2 regions of the Mesorhizobium yinganensis genome follow, and region 1 is predicted to be linked to the other one. Evidence: predicted binding sites of a transcription regulator. Region 1 holds the regulator's gene; the other holds the start of a gene.
What was found. The regulator PhoB, encoded in region 1, activates phosphate uptake and scavenging genes when phosphate is short. The targets are predictions, from matches to a motif close to TGTCATNNANCTGTCAT.

Region 1 (7,385 bases):
CCATCTACCTGGAGGAGTTCGCCAAGAAGACGCGGCTCACCGACATCATCGAGGTCAACATCAACAACCTCGCCGCCGTGCCGTCGATCGTCTTCGGCCTGCTCGGCCTGGCCGTCTTTATCAACTTCCTCGGCATGCCGCGCTCGGCCGCGCTGGTTGGCGGCCTGGTGCTGACGCTGATGACGCTGCCGACCATCATCATCGCCACCCGCGCCGCGCTCGCCGCCGTGCCGCCGTCGATCCGCTCGGCAGCGCTCGGGCTCGGCGCATCCAAGACGCAGGCGGTGTTCCAGCATGTGCTGCCGCTCGCCACCCCCGGCATCCTCACCGGCACCATCATCGGCCTGGCCCGCGCGCTCGGTGAAACCGCGCCGCTGCTGCTGATCGGCATGGTGGCCTTCGTCGCCGACTATCCGGCGACGCCGCTCGACCCGGCCACGGCATTGCCCGTGCAGATCTACATGTGGGCGAACGAGGCCGAGCGCGCCTTCGTCGAGCGCATGTCCGGCGCCATCATCATTCTTCTGGTATTCCTCATGGTGATGAACATCACCGCAATCGTGCTCAGGCGCCGCTTCGAACGGCGCTGGTAGACGGGAGCAAGCATCATGAACATCATGACCGAACAGAAACTCGAGCAGGCAGTGAGCGGCAGCATGACTGCGAAAACCAACGAAGTGATCAAGATGCAAGGCCGCAAGGTCGGCGTCTTCTACGGCCCGAAGCAGGCGCTGTTCGATGTGGAACTCGACGTGCGGCAAAACCAGGTGACGGCGCTGATCGGCCCGTCGGGCTGCGGAAAGTCGACTTTTCTGCGGTGCCTGAACCGCATGAACGACACGATCGACTCGGCCCGCGTCACCGGCAAGATCACGCTGGACAACGAGGATATCTACGATCCGAAGATCGACGTGGTCGAACTGCGCGCCCGTGTCGGCATGGTGTTCCAGAAACCCAATCCGTTCCCGAAGTCGATCTACGAAAACGTCGCCTACGGCCCGAAGATCCACGGGCTCGCGAAGAGCAAGGCCGACCTGGACCAGATCGTCGAGTCGAGCCTGAAGAAAGCCGCGCTCTGGAACGAGGTCAAGGACCGCGTCAACGAGCCGGGAACCGGGCTTTCCGGCGGCCAGCAGCAGCGTCTCTGCATCGCCCGCGCCATCGCGGTGTCGCCCGAGGTCATCCTGATGGACGAGCCGTGCTCGGCGCTCGACCCGATCGCCACCGCCAAGGTGGAAGAGCTGATCGACGAGTTGCGGGCCAACTACACCATCGTCATCGTCACCCATTCGATGCAGCAGGCCGCCCGCGTGTCGCAGCGCACGGCGATGTTCCATCTGGGCTACCTGGTCGAGGAAGGGGCGACGGACAAGATGTTCACCAACCCCGATGACAAGCGCACCCAGGACTACATTACCGGCCGCTTCGGCTGATCCCGGCCCGAGGAACACCAGAATGCGCGAACACACCGTTGCGTCCTTCGATCAGGACCTGAAACAGATCGACCAACTGATCCGCGACATGGCGGACCTGTCGACGTCGATGGTCGGCGCCTCCATCCGGGCGCTTCTACACACCGACGCCGCGGCGGCGCAGCGGATCATCTCCGATGACGCCATCATGGACGCCAAGCAGCGTGAGCTGGACGACCGCGCCATCACGCTGATCGCCAAGCGGCAGCCGATGGCCCAGGACCTGCGCGCCGTGCTCGGCGCCATCCGCATGGCGGGCGATTTGGAGCGGATCGGCGATCTTGCCAAGAACGTCGCCAAGCGCGTCGGCGCGATCGGTGAGGGGACGACGCCGCGTGGCTTGTCCCACGGCATCGACGACATGGCGACGATGGTCCTTGCCCAGATCAGCGGCGTCGTCGACGCCTATACCGGGCGCGAGCCCGCCGAACTCGACCGGCTGCGCGCCGAGGACGAGAAGATCGACCTCAAATACACCTCGGTGTTTCGCGAACTCCTGACCTACATGATGGAGGATCCGCGCAACATCACCACCTGCACGCATCTGCTGTTCTGTGCCAAGAACCTGGAGCGTATCGGCGACCACGTGACCAACATCGCGGAAAACGCCTATTATGTGCTGACCGGTTCGCAGCTTCCGGCGAACCGTCCGAAACTCGACGAGACGGCGACGACCGTCCTCGCCGAATAAAGGCAGGCGCGATGATCGCACCGAAGGTCATGGTGGTCGAGGACGAGGAGCCGTTGGGCGTCCTCCTCCGCTACAATCTTGAGTCCGAGGGCTATCAGGTCGAGGTCGTCATGCGCGGCGACGAGGCCGAGATCCGGCTGCAGGAGAATGTGCCGGACCTTCTGGTGCTGGACTGGATGCTGCCGGCGGTTTCCGGCATCGAACTGTGCCGGCGGCTGAGGATGCGCCCGGAAACCGAGCGCCTGCCGATCATCATGCTGACGGCGCGCGGCGAGGAAAGCGATCGGGTGCGCGGGCTGGCCACCGGCGCCGACGACTATCTGGTCAAACCGTTTTCGACCCCCGAATTCGTGGCGCGTGTAAAAGCGCTGCTGCGCCGCGCCAAGCCGGAAGTGCTTTCGTCGGTGCTCAAGGTCGGCGATATCGTGCTCGACCGCGAGTCGCACCGCGTCTACCGCAAGAAGAGCGAGATCAAGCTCGGCCCGACCGAGTTCCGGCTGCTGGAATTCATGATGCGCCATCCCGGCCGCGTGTTCTCGCGCGGGCAACTGCTCGACAATGTCTGGGGCGAGACGATCTATATCGACGAGCGTACCGTCGACGTGCATGTCGGCCGGCTGCGCAAGGCGGTCAACACCAACCGCCTGCCCGACGTCATCCGCACCGTGCGCGGCGCGGGCTACGCCATCAGCGATGAATGATCGTCGTCCCGCCGCGTCGTCGCGGCGAGCGCCGTCTTTGGGCAATACCCTCCGTTTCCCACCATTGAAATGCCCGAGCCTGCTGTCCCGCGGGCGTTAGCTTTTTGTTATCCTTAATGCGCCACTCTGGCAGGCATGAAGCCTGCGGGAAACCATATGGAAATCCTGTCCAAGGATCGGAACATCGCCGAGATGGACGCCCTCATGGACGCCCAGGACGACCGCAAGACCAAGCTGGTCGACCGTCGCGCCATCCATGAATCGGTTTCTTATCTCAGGAGCCACGGCTTCGATACCGAAGAGGTCCAGCGCTGCCTGGTGCGCTATTTCTATGTCGACCTCGACCTGCTCAACGAAGCGCTGACGGAACACTGAACGCCCGGCTTTTCAGGCGAAATATGGACTGCTACGCTTCGACAGTCCTTGCGCTGACGTCCACTCCAATATGTTCAGGCGGAGCGCGATGGATTTTGCGCCCTCGCGACATCCTGGCGCTCGTTACGCGCGCTCCGCTATTTTCCGCGACCAGTCGCCGGCCGATCCTGTAGGCCACATAGCCGGCCAGCGCGGCCGTTGCCAAACCCAAGCGTGTCATTTGGTGGCCCTCCGTTTCCTCGGCCCGGTGCGAGATGGATTTGGCGGAACGGGTTCGGCTTCAACGTCAGGTGTCATGTATTTCGCGGCGAGCCGGGTCGCCACCACTGCCAGCCCAAGCCGTACAAGCCATTTGAACATCGAAAACCTCCATTCGTTGCGGTGGAAACTCGCATGTATGCGGAGAGGTTCCGGGAATGTTGGCGGTCCGTGCCGGCGCTTTCCAATCAGCAGAAAAAGCCATGCGACCTTTTCGCCGCCCGTGCGTTGAACCGGCCAACGGAGGCAGAACTCATGGCTAGGAAAGTGAAGCAAGGCGGCCAACTCGCAGCCGGTCAGGAACTCGAAGTTCAGCATCTGGCGGAGACGACCGACCTCTCGCCTCGACAGGCGCGCGAACTTCTGAAGCGCCACGGTAACGACTGGGAAAAGATCCGCAAGGAAGCGGAGACATTCAAGGCCGAGAGCTAGGGCCAAAGGCGCAATGGCGACGCGACTTTCGCAATTATTCTTGGTCCAGCTGTGAATTGGGGGCGCTAAAGGCGGCGAACCGCGCTAAAGACGGCGTGGTTTCTTCTCTCGTATTTCGAGCCCGATGTCTTCCAACACCGCGACCGCCGCAAGCCAGCGTTATGCTGCCTTCCGGCACCGGCCGTTCCTCGCCTTCTGGGCGGCGCGTTTCCTGGCGACGTTCTCGACCCAGATCGTGTCCGTCGCGGTTGGCTGGCAGGTCTACGACCTGACGCGCGATCCGTTCGATCTCGGCCTTGTCGGCATTATCCAGTTCATCCCCTCGCTGCTGCTGGTGCTGATCACCGGGGCGATCGCCGACCGTTTCGGCCGCCGCCTGATCATGGGGCTCGCGGCGGGGCTGGAGGCTCTCTGCGCGCTGGCGCTGCTTCTGCTTTCGCTGCGCGGGTTGACGAGTGTCGTGCCTGTGTTCGCGGTGCTTGCCGTGTTCGGCATAGCACGGGCTTTCTTCGGTCCTGCTGCTGCCTCGCTGGTGGCCAATCTCGTGCCGCCCAAAGATTTCGCCAATGCCGTAGCCTGGAATTCCTCGGCATGGCAGACCGCGACCATCGTCGGCCCTGTCGCCGGCGGCCTGCTCTACGGCGTCTCCGCCGAAGCGGCCTATGGCGTTGCGACATTGCTGATGCTGGCGTCAGCCGTGCTCATCTTCAGCATTCCCAAGCCGGCACAGCGAACCGGCACGGAGCGCCCTTCGATCGATACGCTCTTTGCAGGTTTCCGCTATATCTGGGGGGAAAAGGTGGTCCTCGGTGCCATCTCGCTCGACCTCTTCGCGGTCCTGCTCTCGGGTGCCGTGGCGCTCCTGCCCGTCTACGCGCGCGACATTCTCGAACTCGGCCCCTGGGGCCTTGGCCTGCTGCGTGCCGGTCCGGGCATTGGTGCATTGCTGGTCGCGGTGTGGCTCGCCGGCCATCCGCTGCGCGACCACGCCGGCGTCATCATGCTGGTCTTCGTCGGCCTGTTCGGCGTCTTCACCATCGTGTTCGGCGTCTCGACCATTGTCTGGCTGTCGATCTTCGCGCTCGCCATGCTCGGCGCCACCGACATGGTCAGCGTCTATGTGCGCGAGACGCTGATCCAGCTATGGACGCCGGACGAGTTGCGCGGCCGTGTGAATGCCGTGAACATGGTGTTCGTCGGTGCGTCCAACGAACTCGGCGAGTTCCGGGCCGGCACCATGGCTGCCATCATTGGCACGGTTCCCGCCGTCGTCTTCGGCGGTGTCGGTGCCATCGCGGTCGCGGGCCTGTGGGCCTGGCTCTTCCCGAAGCTGCGTGACATCCGCCATCTGGACGGGCGGGACTGACGCATCGATGTCCGACATTTGACCCGTACCTCTTTCGGCCGCGACGTTTATTCCTCTGTCGCATTCGCATGGGAAATTACGCGGCAAATGTTTCTGTTGGCCGGTGCGTCGATCCGGCGTAGGGATGCCGCCGCAAAGGACCTCGCGCCGGCGCGTTTTCCAGCAAAAACGCGCCCTTATCCAAGAGAAGGTAGACTATGCGCGTATTGATGGTTGGCGCCGGTTATGTCGGGCTGGTCTCGGCGGCCTGTTTCGCCGATTTCGGACACCAGGTCGTCTGCATCGACAGCGATGCCGGCAAGATCGAAGCTTTGCGCGGTGGAAAAATCCCGATCTACGAGCCGGGCCTTGGCGAACTGGTCTCCACCAATCTCCGGGCCGGGCGGCTCAGCTTTGAGACGGATCTCAAGGAAGCCATCGCCGATGCCGACGTGGTGTTCATGGCGGTCGGCACCCCGTCGCGCCGCGGCGACGGCCATGCGGACCTGAGCCATGTCTATGCGGCGGCCCGGCAGATCGCCGGCGCCCTGCGCGGCTTCACCGTCATCGTCACCAAGTCGACGGTTCCGGTCGGCACCGGCGACGAGGTCGAGCGCATCATCCGCGAGACCAATCCGGACGCCGATTTCGCCGTCGTGTCCAATCCGGAGTTCCTGCGGGAAGGCGCTGCGATATCCGATTTCAAGCGGCCCGACCGCATCGTCATCGGCCTGGAGGACGAGCGGGCGCGGGCAGTCATGGCGGAGGTCTACCGGCCGCTCTATCTCAATGCCGCGCCGATCATGTACACGGCGCGCCGTTCGGCCGAACTGATCAAATACGCCGCCAACGCCTATCTCGCGATGAAGATCACCTTCATCAACGAGATGGCGGACCTCTGCGAGGCGCTCGACGCCGACGTGCAGGATGTGGCGCGCGGCATCGGCCTCGACCAGCGTATCGGCTCGAAATTCCTGCATGCCGGGCCGGGTTATGGCGGCTCCTGCTTTCCCAAGGACACGATGGCGCTGGCCAAGGCGGCGCAGGATGCAGCCAGCCCCGTCCGCCTCGTCGAGGCGACCGTCGCCATCAACGATTCCCGCAAGCGGGCGATGGCCCGCAAGGTGACGGCGGCCTGCGGCGGCGAGGTGCGCGGCAAGACCGTCGCCGTGCTCGGCCTCACCTTCAAGCCGAACACCGACGACATGCGCGAGGCGCCGTCGCTGGCGCTGATCCAGGCGCTGCAAGACGGCGGCGCGCGTGTCCGCGCCTACGATCCGGAGGGTATGGAAGGGGCGAGGGCGCTGCTCGACGGCGTCACGTTCGGCAACTCGCCCTACGAGATCGCCGAAAGCGCCGACGCGCTGGTCATCGTCACCGAATGGGATGCGTTCCGGGCGCTCGATCTCGACCGCATCGGCAAATCGATGAAGACGCCGGTGCTGGTCGACCTGCGCAATATCTACAAGCAGGGCGAGGTCGAGAAATACGGCTTCACCTACACCAGCGTCGGCCGGCCAAGGCCGAAGCGGGCGGCGTGAACGGCGACTGGTCCAGCATGGCAAGAGAAGGAGGACGGATGAGCGATCGGAGCAAGCCTTCCGTCCGGGCGGACTATGCGCTGTTCCGCACCATCCAGACCCGCTGGATGGACAACGACATCTATGGGCACATGAACAATGTCGTTCATTATTCGCTGTTCGACACGGCGGTGAATGGCTGGCTGCTCGAACGCGGCATCATCGATATCCGACGAGGCCGGACCGTGTTCTTCGTCGTCGAAACCGGCTGCCGATATTTTTCCGAACTGGCTTTCCCCGATGTGGTCACCGCCGGCATCCGGGTGGCGAAACTCGGCACGTCGTCGGTCCGCTACGAGATCGGACTGTTCCGCAACGATGAAGAACAGGCGGCGGCCGAGGGCTTTTTCGTCCATGTCCATGTCGACCGCAAAACGCGCAAACCGACACCGTTCGACAGCGTCTCGCGTCAGGTCCTCGAAACCCTCTCGCGGACGCCAAAAGCGTAATTGCGGCCACCCCGAAGGGGGGCAGCGTCATGCTCGCGAGGGGGCCGCGTCAGCGCAAAACCGAAATTTCCCGCCTGATTTT
Region 2 (7,385 bases), on a different contig from region 1:
GGTCGATCGCGCCATTGTGGCTGATCATGTCCGAAGCGCCAGCCCGGTCGGCCAGCCCGGCCCATTCGCTTTCGGCCAACCGCATGAGGCTTGCCTGCGCATTCAGGCTCGCCTCGAAGCGTCGCGGATCGCCCGCTTTGAGGAAGCGCCAGAGCCAGGGCGCGAGCCGCGGCAAGTAGGCCGGCGGGATGGTGAGCGGCCCAAGCGGATCCATCAGCCAGCGTGGCAGCTTTCTCAGCATGCCCTTATGCGCCAGCGGCAGCGGGTCCGAGAAGGCGAGAGCGGCTGCATTGCCCGAACTCGTCTCCTCGCAGATGCCGGTGCGGTCGATCACCGTGACGGAGCGTCCGGCTTCCACAAGATATGCGGCCGCGCATATTCCGACGATGCCGGCGCCGACGATGATGATGTCGTCTGGCTCTGTCTGTGTCGTCATTTTCGATACGGGCACGACGCCGGACGCATCACGATATTCCTAAGCCGCCTTCGCAAACGCCAGTTTCGATAGGTCCGGCCGGACCGCCAGCGTGTCCTTGACGATCTTCTCGACCGCCGCGCGGCGCTCGCCGGACAGCGGCTGTCGGGGCATGCGCACGCGGTCGTTGGTGCCGATGGCGAACACTTCCGCCAGCTTGATGTTCTGCACGAGATAGCTCGACACGTCGAGGTCGAGCAGTGGGCGGAACCAGCGATAGATCGCCAGCGCTTCCTCGCGGCGGCCCTGCTTCATCAACTGGTAGATGGCGACCGTCTCCTTCGGGAAGGCGGTTACAAGGCCCGCGACCCAGCCGATGCAGCCGACCGACAGCGCCTCGAAGGCAAGGTTGTCGACGCCGGTGAACAGCTCAAAGCGATCGCCGAAGCGATTGATGATGTCGGTGGAGCGGCGGATGTCGTCCGACGATTCCTTGATGGCGACGAAAAGCGGATCGGAGGCGAGTTCCTCCATCACGTCGACGGTGACGTCGACTCGGTAGGCGATGCGGTTGGAGTAGATCATCACCGGAAGACCGCCAGCGGTTGCGACGGCCTTGAGGGTGGCGACCGTCTCCTCCGGATTGGTGTGGTAGATCGGGCTCGGCACGACCATCAGCCCGTCCGCGCCGGCCGCTGCCGCGCGCTTGGCGATTGCCGCGCCGTCGCGCGTCGCAGCCTCGTTGACGGTGAGCAGGACCGGCCTTCCGGCGGCGACCTTCTGCGCGGTCTTCAGCACGTCGATTTTCTCGTCATGCGACAGCATCGGGCCCTCGCCGAGCGAACCGGCGACGATGATGCCGTCGCATCCGGCCTCGATCTGGAGAGCGAAACAACGCTCCATTTCCTTGAAATCCAACTTATCGTCCTGCGTGAACTTGGTCGTCACAGCCGGGAAGACACCGCTCCACATGATTGCTCTCCTTCAGATATATTACTGATATATCTCATCGCATGCGGGAGTGTCAACACTGAATCCGATGTGATATATCAAAAGAATATCAACCTCGGAGTTTTACTTGGACCGCTTGGATATCAGAGCCGAATCGGCGAGCAGCCGTGCCTACCGCGCGCTTGAAAAGGCGATCGTCACCCTTGATCTCGCGCCGGGAAGCATCACCACCGAGGGGGCGCTGACCGACCGGCTGGGCTTCGGCCGCACGCCATTGCGCGAGGCGATCCAGCGGCTGGCCTGGGAGGGCCTGTTGGAAATCCGCCCGCGTGCCGGGCTGGCCATCGCGCCGCTTCACGCCGGCGACTGGTTGAGAGTCCTCGACGCCCGCACCGGCATCGAGATCGTGCTGGCGCGTTCGGCAGCGCGCTTCGCCACGCCCGAGGCGGGGGTCCTGTTCGAGCAGGCCGCGCAGGCCATGCACCGCGCCGTGCTGGTGTCCGATGTGGTCGCCTTCCTGGAGGCCGACAAGGCCCTCGACGAAGCGATGGCGGTCGCCGCGGACAACCCCTTCGCCGCGCGGCTCGCCGGGCCGCTGCAGACGCACTCGCGCCGCTTCTGGTTCCGCTACCAGCGCGAGACCGGGCTGGCGGAATCCGCCGGCCGCCATGTCGAACTGATTCAGAAAATTCTCGACCGTGACGAGGCCGGCGCGGCCGCCGAGGCCGAGCGGCTGATGATTCTGCTGCGCGGGCATGCCGAGGCGGCGGTGAGGCGGTGACGGGAGCAGCGTTCATCGCCATTCAGATACGAAGCGGTCTGTCGATATGTCTAATTGGACAAGGATAGGTGACGACGACTATGCGCCCTTCGGAAAGCGAAGGATCACGTTTCCTATCTCTGGGACCGTATATTTTGTCGTTGTCGACGAGATCGACCAAGGGAAAATTCTGGTCACTTACGGCGCTACGACCAGACCCTGGAATATTTTTTACAAGGAAGCAGATGGGGGAGTGTTTCGCCTTTCAGGTATGACAGCGGGACAAGGTGATCCTCATTGGAGCGAGGAAGGGTTAGGCCACTGGTTCGAGCTAACTCTTACCGAGCGCTCGACGCTGCGTTACTGGGGTAATCGCGTAATATTGCACGAAGACGTGGAAGCTGTGACTCCAAGCCAATCCGCTACCCAAAATCTGCGCTCTGGAAAAAGCCGCCAAGCCGTCCCATAGTGTGGACTTTGACGAGGGACCGTCGCGATGGAACTCTCTTCCCTGCTGATCTTTGCGGCCACACTTCTGGTCGCCGCCGGCTCGCCCGGCCCCAGCATCGCCGCATTGGTCGCTCGCGTCATTTCGAAGGGATTTCGCGACGTCTTCCCATTCCTGCTCGCCATGTGGATTGGCGAAGCGATCTGGCTGACGCTCGCCGTGTTCGGATTGGCCTTCGTCGCCCAGACCTTCCATCTCGCCTTCGTGGTCGTGAAATGGCTGGGCGTCGCCTATCTGGCCTACCTGGCCTGGAAGATGTGGACGGCGCCGGTGAAGACAGATGGCGGCCACCTGCCAAAGGAGGACGCGCCCCTGAAACTGTTCTTCGCGGGCATGGCCGTCACGCTCGGCAATCCGAAGATCATGATGTTCTATCTGGCGCTGCTGCCGACCATCATCGATCTCGCCTCGGTAACGCTGCTCGGCTGGGCCGAACTGACGGTCACGATGGCGCTGGTGCTGATCGCCATCGACCTCGCCTGGGTGGTCGCGGCGGCGCAGGCGCGCCGCTTGCTGAAAAGCGCCAGGGCGATGCGCATCGCCAACCGCGTCAGCGCCACCACCATGGCCGGCGCGGCGGCGGCAATAGCCACGCGCTGAGGCGGATCGTCCCGGCCCGCCTCAGGCACCGTATTCTCATCGGCAAGCGTTCGGTTGCTTCCAGTACCTTCGCGGTGTTGGTCGATGATTTTGCCTGAGATCCTCAGCGGACGGCTTTTTGCGGGAGAACGGCGCCTCGCGTCACGCGGCGGTCATGCCGATCGCGCATTTTTTGGGCAATTGCACAAGCAGTGGGTCGAAAACCGTCCCCCTTCTGATAGCATGTGCCAAAACAACAGGTTGGAGGGCCGCGATGGCAACCGCCAGATCCACGACCAGCGCTAAAGCCAATGAAATCGGCTCCAAGGAAATATCGCTGCCGGGGCTGGCCGACCTTCTGCTGGCCCGGGCGCCGGCAGAGGACATGGCGGCATATGATCCTCCCATGCTCGCCAGGGCAGCGGAGATCGCCGCCGCGGCCGTCGCCCGCCATCACAAGGGCGAAAGCATCGTCGCTATCGATCGCGATGCCGGCATCAGCCGCGAGGCATTGCCGGTAACGGTCATCACCGTCGTCAACGACAATATGCCCTTCCTGTTCGACTCGGTGCTGGGCGAGATCACCGAAGCAGCGGGCGAGCCGACGCTGGTGACCCATCCCGTACTCGTGGTGCGCCATGGCGAGAGCGGCGTCGAGGAGATTTTGGGCGACAGCTCCGCGCGGGACCTTGCGGCCGATCGGCTGAGCGTCATCCATGTGCACGTCAAGCCGTTGTCGGCGGAAGAAGCACAGAAGCTGGAGGAGCGGCTCCGCAATGTTCTCGCCCAGGTTCGCGCCGCGACCGCCGATTGGAAGCCGATGCTCGCCCGCCTCGACCGGGCGATCACCGAATTCCGTTACTCGCCGATCCCGCTTGAAAAAACCGCCCTGACCGAGGCGATCGCCTTCCTGGAATGGCTGCGCGACGACAATTTTACCTTCCTCGGCATGCGCGAGTTCAACTACCAGGGCGGCGAGAAGACCGGCACGCTGGAGCGTTCAGAGAAGCGCGGCCTCGGCATCCTCGCCGACCCGGACGTGCGGGTGCTCAGGCGCGGCAACGACGAGGACGGACAGACGACCCCGGAAATCCGTGCCTTCCTGCACGGGCCCGAGCCGCTGATCGTCACCAAGGCCAACGCCAAGTCGGTGGTCCACCGCCGCGCCTATCTCGACTACATCGGCGTGAAGACCTATTCGCCCGAAGGCGAGCTTGCCGGGGAGTTGCGCATCGTCGGCCTGTTCACCTCCACTGCCTACACGCGCTCGGTGATGAAGATCCCCTATCTGCGTTCCAAGGCCGAAACCATCATCCAGAAATCCGGCTTCGATCCGGGCGACCATTCCGGCAAGGCGCTGATCAACGTGCTGGAGTCCTATCCGCGCGACGAGCTGTTCCAGATACCGATCGCCGTTCTCCAGTCGCATGCGGAATCGATCCTGGGCCTGGTCGAGCGCCCGCGCATTCGCGCGCTGGTGCGCGTCGACCAGTTCGACCGCTTCGTCTCGGTTCTCGTCTTCGTCCCGCGCGACCGCTACGATTCCATCGTCCGCGAAAAGATCGGGCAATATCTGAAGACCGTCTTCGACGGCCGGCTCTCGGCCTATTACCCCGCCTTCCCGGAGGGAGGGCTGGCGCGCGTGCATTTCATCATCGGCCGTTCCGGCGGCAAGACGCCTCATGTCGAGCCCCAGGCGATCGAGGCGGCGATCCGCGACATCGTGCGGACCTGGGAGGATGCGCTGCGCGACGAGGCCGCCGCCTCCGGCCTCGACGAAAAACTTGCGGCGGTCGCCGCGAAATTTCCGGAAAGCTACCGCGGCAGCTTCAGCGCCGCCGAGGCGCTGGCGGACGCCAGGCGCGTTTCCGGCCTTTCGGCGGAAAAACCCATCGCCATCGACTATTACCGCCATGCCGACCAGCCGCAAAAACAGGCGGCGCTGAAGATCCATCATTTCGGCGAGCCGGTCACGCTGTCGCGGCGCGTGCCCATGCTGGAAAACATGGGTTTCCGCGTCATCAGCGAGCGCACCTTCGAGATCGACCGGGACGACGGCGGCCGGGTCTTCATCCACGATATGGAACTGAAGAACGCCTTCAACAAACCGATCGACCTTTCCGACGGCGGCAAGCTGCTGGAGGACGTGCTGCTGTCGGTCTGGCACGGCCGCGCCGACAATGACGGCTACAACGCGCTCGCCCAGACCGCCGGCCTGTGGTCGAAGGAGATCGTCATCCTGCGCGCCTATGGCCGCTACCTCCAACAGGCCGGCATTCCGCAGAGCCAGGACGTCATCGCCAACGTCCTGAACCGCTATCCGGAGATCGCGCGCGGCCTGTTCCAGCTTTTCGTCGCCATGTTCGACCCTGCCGGCAAGGACGGCGAGGTCGCCGTGAAACATCTGACGGCCAAGATCAAGGAAGCGCTGGAGGAGGTGCCGAATCTCGACGACGACACCATCATCCGGCGCTATCTCAATCTCGTCGAAGCCTCGCTGCGCACCAACCATTTCGCCCCGGCCACCGACAAGCCGCGCTCGCTGGCGATCAAGCTGGACTCGCGGTCGCTGGTCGGCCTGCCCGAGCCCAGGCCGTGGCGCGAGATTTTTGTTTACGGGCCACAGGTCGAGGGCGTGCACCTGCGCTTCGGACCGGTCGCGCGCGGCGGCCTGCGCTGGTCGGACCGGGCCCAAGACTACCGCACCGAAGTGCTCGGCCTGGTGAAGGCGCAGCAGGTGAAGAATGCGGTCATCGTTCCGGTCGGCGCCAAGGGCGGCTTTTTGCCGAAGCGCCTGCCGCCGGCCTCCAGCCGCGACCTGTGGTTCGAGGCAGGCCGGCAGGCCTACATCAACTTCGTCTCCAGCCTTCTGTCGGTCACCGACAACATCGATCTCAAGGGCATCGTGCCGCCGCAAGGCGTGACGCGCCGCGACGCCGACGATCCGTATTTTGTCGTCGCCGCCGACAAGGGCACGGCGACCTTCTCCGACACGGCCAACGCCATCAGCCAGGCGCATGATTTCTGGCTGGACGACGCCTTCGCCTCCGGCGGTTCGGCCGGCTACGACCACAAGAAGATGGGCATCACCGCCAAGGGCGCCTGGGAGGCGGTGAAGCGCCACTTCCGCGAGATGAACCGCGACATCCAGAAGGAGCCGTTCACCGTCGTCGGCGTCGGCGACATGTCCGGCGACGTGTTCGGCAACGGCATGCTTCTGTCGCCCGAAATCCGCCTGATCGCCGCCTTCGACCACCGCGACATTTTTATCGACCCCACGCCGGACGCGGCGGCGACGCTGGCCGAGCGCCAGCGCCTGTTCGATCTGCCGCGCTCGAGCTGGCAGGACTACGACAAGGCGAAACTGTCGGAAGGCGGCGCGATCATATCGCGCACGCAGAAATCGGTGACCCTGTCGGAGACGGCCGCCGCCGCGATCGGGCTCAAGAAAACTACTGCCTCGCCGGCCGAGATCATGAAGGCCATTCTCCAGGCGCCGGTCGATCTCTTGTGGTTCGGCGGCATCGGCACCTATGTCCGCGGCAGCGGCGAGACCAACCAGGAGGTCGGCGACCGCGCAAACGACGCCATCCGCGTCACCGCTTCGGAAGTCCGTGCGAAAGTCATCGGCGAAGGCGCCAATCTCGGCGTCACCCAGCGCGCCCGCATCGAGTTCGGCCTCAACGGCGGCGCCTGCAACTCCGACGCCATCGACAATTCCGCCGGCGTCAACTGCTCGGACGTCGAGGTCAACATCAAGATCGCGCTGGCTTCCGCCATGCGCAAGGACGGCCTGACGCGGCCTGCCCGCGACAAGCTACTGGCGGAGATGACGCCGGACGTCAGCGAACTGGTGCTCTCCAACAACTACCAGCAGACGCTGGCGCTCTCCTTGCAGCGGAAGCGCGGGCTGGCGGACATGCCGCACCAGGCGCGTTTCATGTCCGGCCTGGAAGCGCGCGGCCTGCTCGACCGGACCGTGGAGACGCTGCCGTCGGATGCCGCGCTCGCCGAGCGGCAGGCGCGCGGCGAGCCGCTGACGCGGGCCGAGCTCGGCGTGCTGCTCGCCTACGCAAAGATCGTGCTGTTCTCCGACCTCGTCGCCAGCGACGTGCCGGACGATCCGCATTTCGAGCGTGACCTGCTCGGCTATTTCCCCGACAGGATGGCGA

Region 2: a site for PhoB is predicted at 3,374-3,390, ahead of ABMA59_RS13260 (NAD-glutamate dehydrogenase). Genes of this name have one in related genera too.

What each region holds. Positions count from the first base shown of each region.
Region 1 covers NZ_JBEBMH010000007.1:112,449-119,833, forward strand. The annotation lists gene pstA (phosphate ABC transporter permease PstA) at 1-593, shown strand, start outside; gene pstB (phosphate ABC transporter ATP-binding protein PstB) at 609-1,433, shown strand; gene phoU (phosphate signaling complex protein PhoU) at 1,456-2,163, shown strand; gene phoB (phosphate regulon transcriptional regulator PhoB) at 2,175-2,864, shown strand; gene ABMA59_RS15480 (hypothetical protein) at 3,021-3,239, shown strand; gene ABMA59_RS15485 (hypothetical protein) at 3,753-3,929, shown strand; gene ABMA59_RS15490 (MFS transporter) at 4,054-5,295, shown strand; gene ABMA59_RS15495 (UDP-glucose dehydrogenase family protein) at 5,493-6,815, shown strand; gene ABMA59_RS15500 (acyl-CoA thioesterase) at 6,854-7,303, shown strand.
Region 2 covers NZ_JBEBMH010000005.1:288,770-296,154, reverse strand. The annotation lists gene ABMA59_RS13280 (NAD(P)/FAD-dependent oxidoreductase) at 1-436, opposite strand, end outside; gene ABMA59_RS13275 (dihydrodipicolinate synthase family protein) at 476-1,387, opposite strand; gene ABMA59_RS13270 (GntR family transcriptional regulator) at 1,503-2,147, shown strand; gene ABMA59_RS13265 (LysE family translocator) at 2,623-3,234, shown strand; gene ABMA59_RS13260 (NAD-glutamate dehydrogenase) at 3,488-7,385, shown strand, end outside.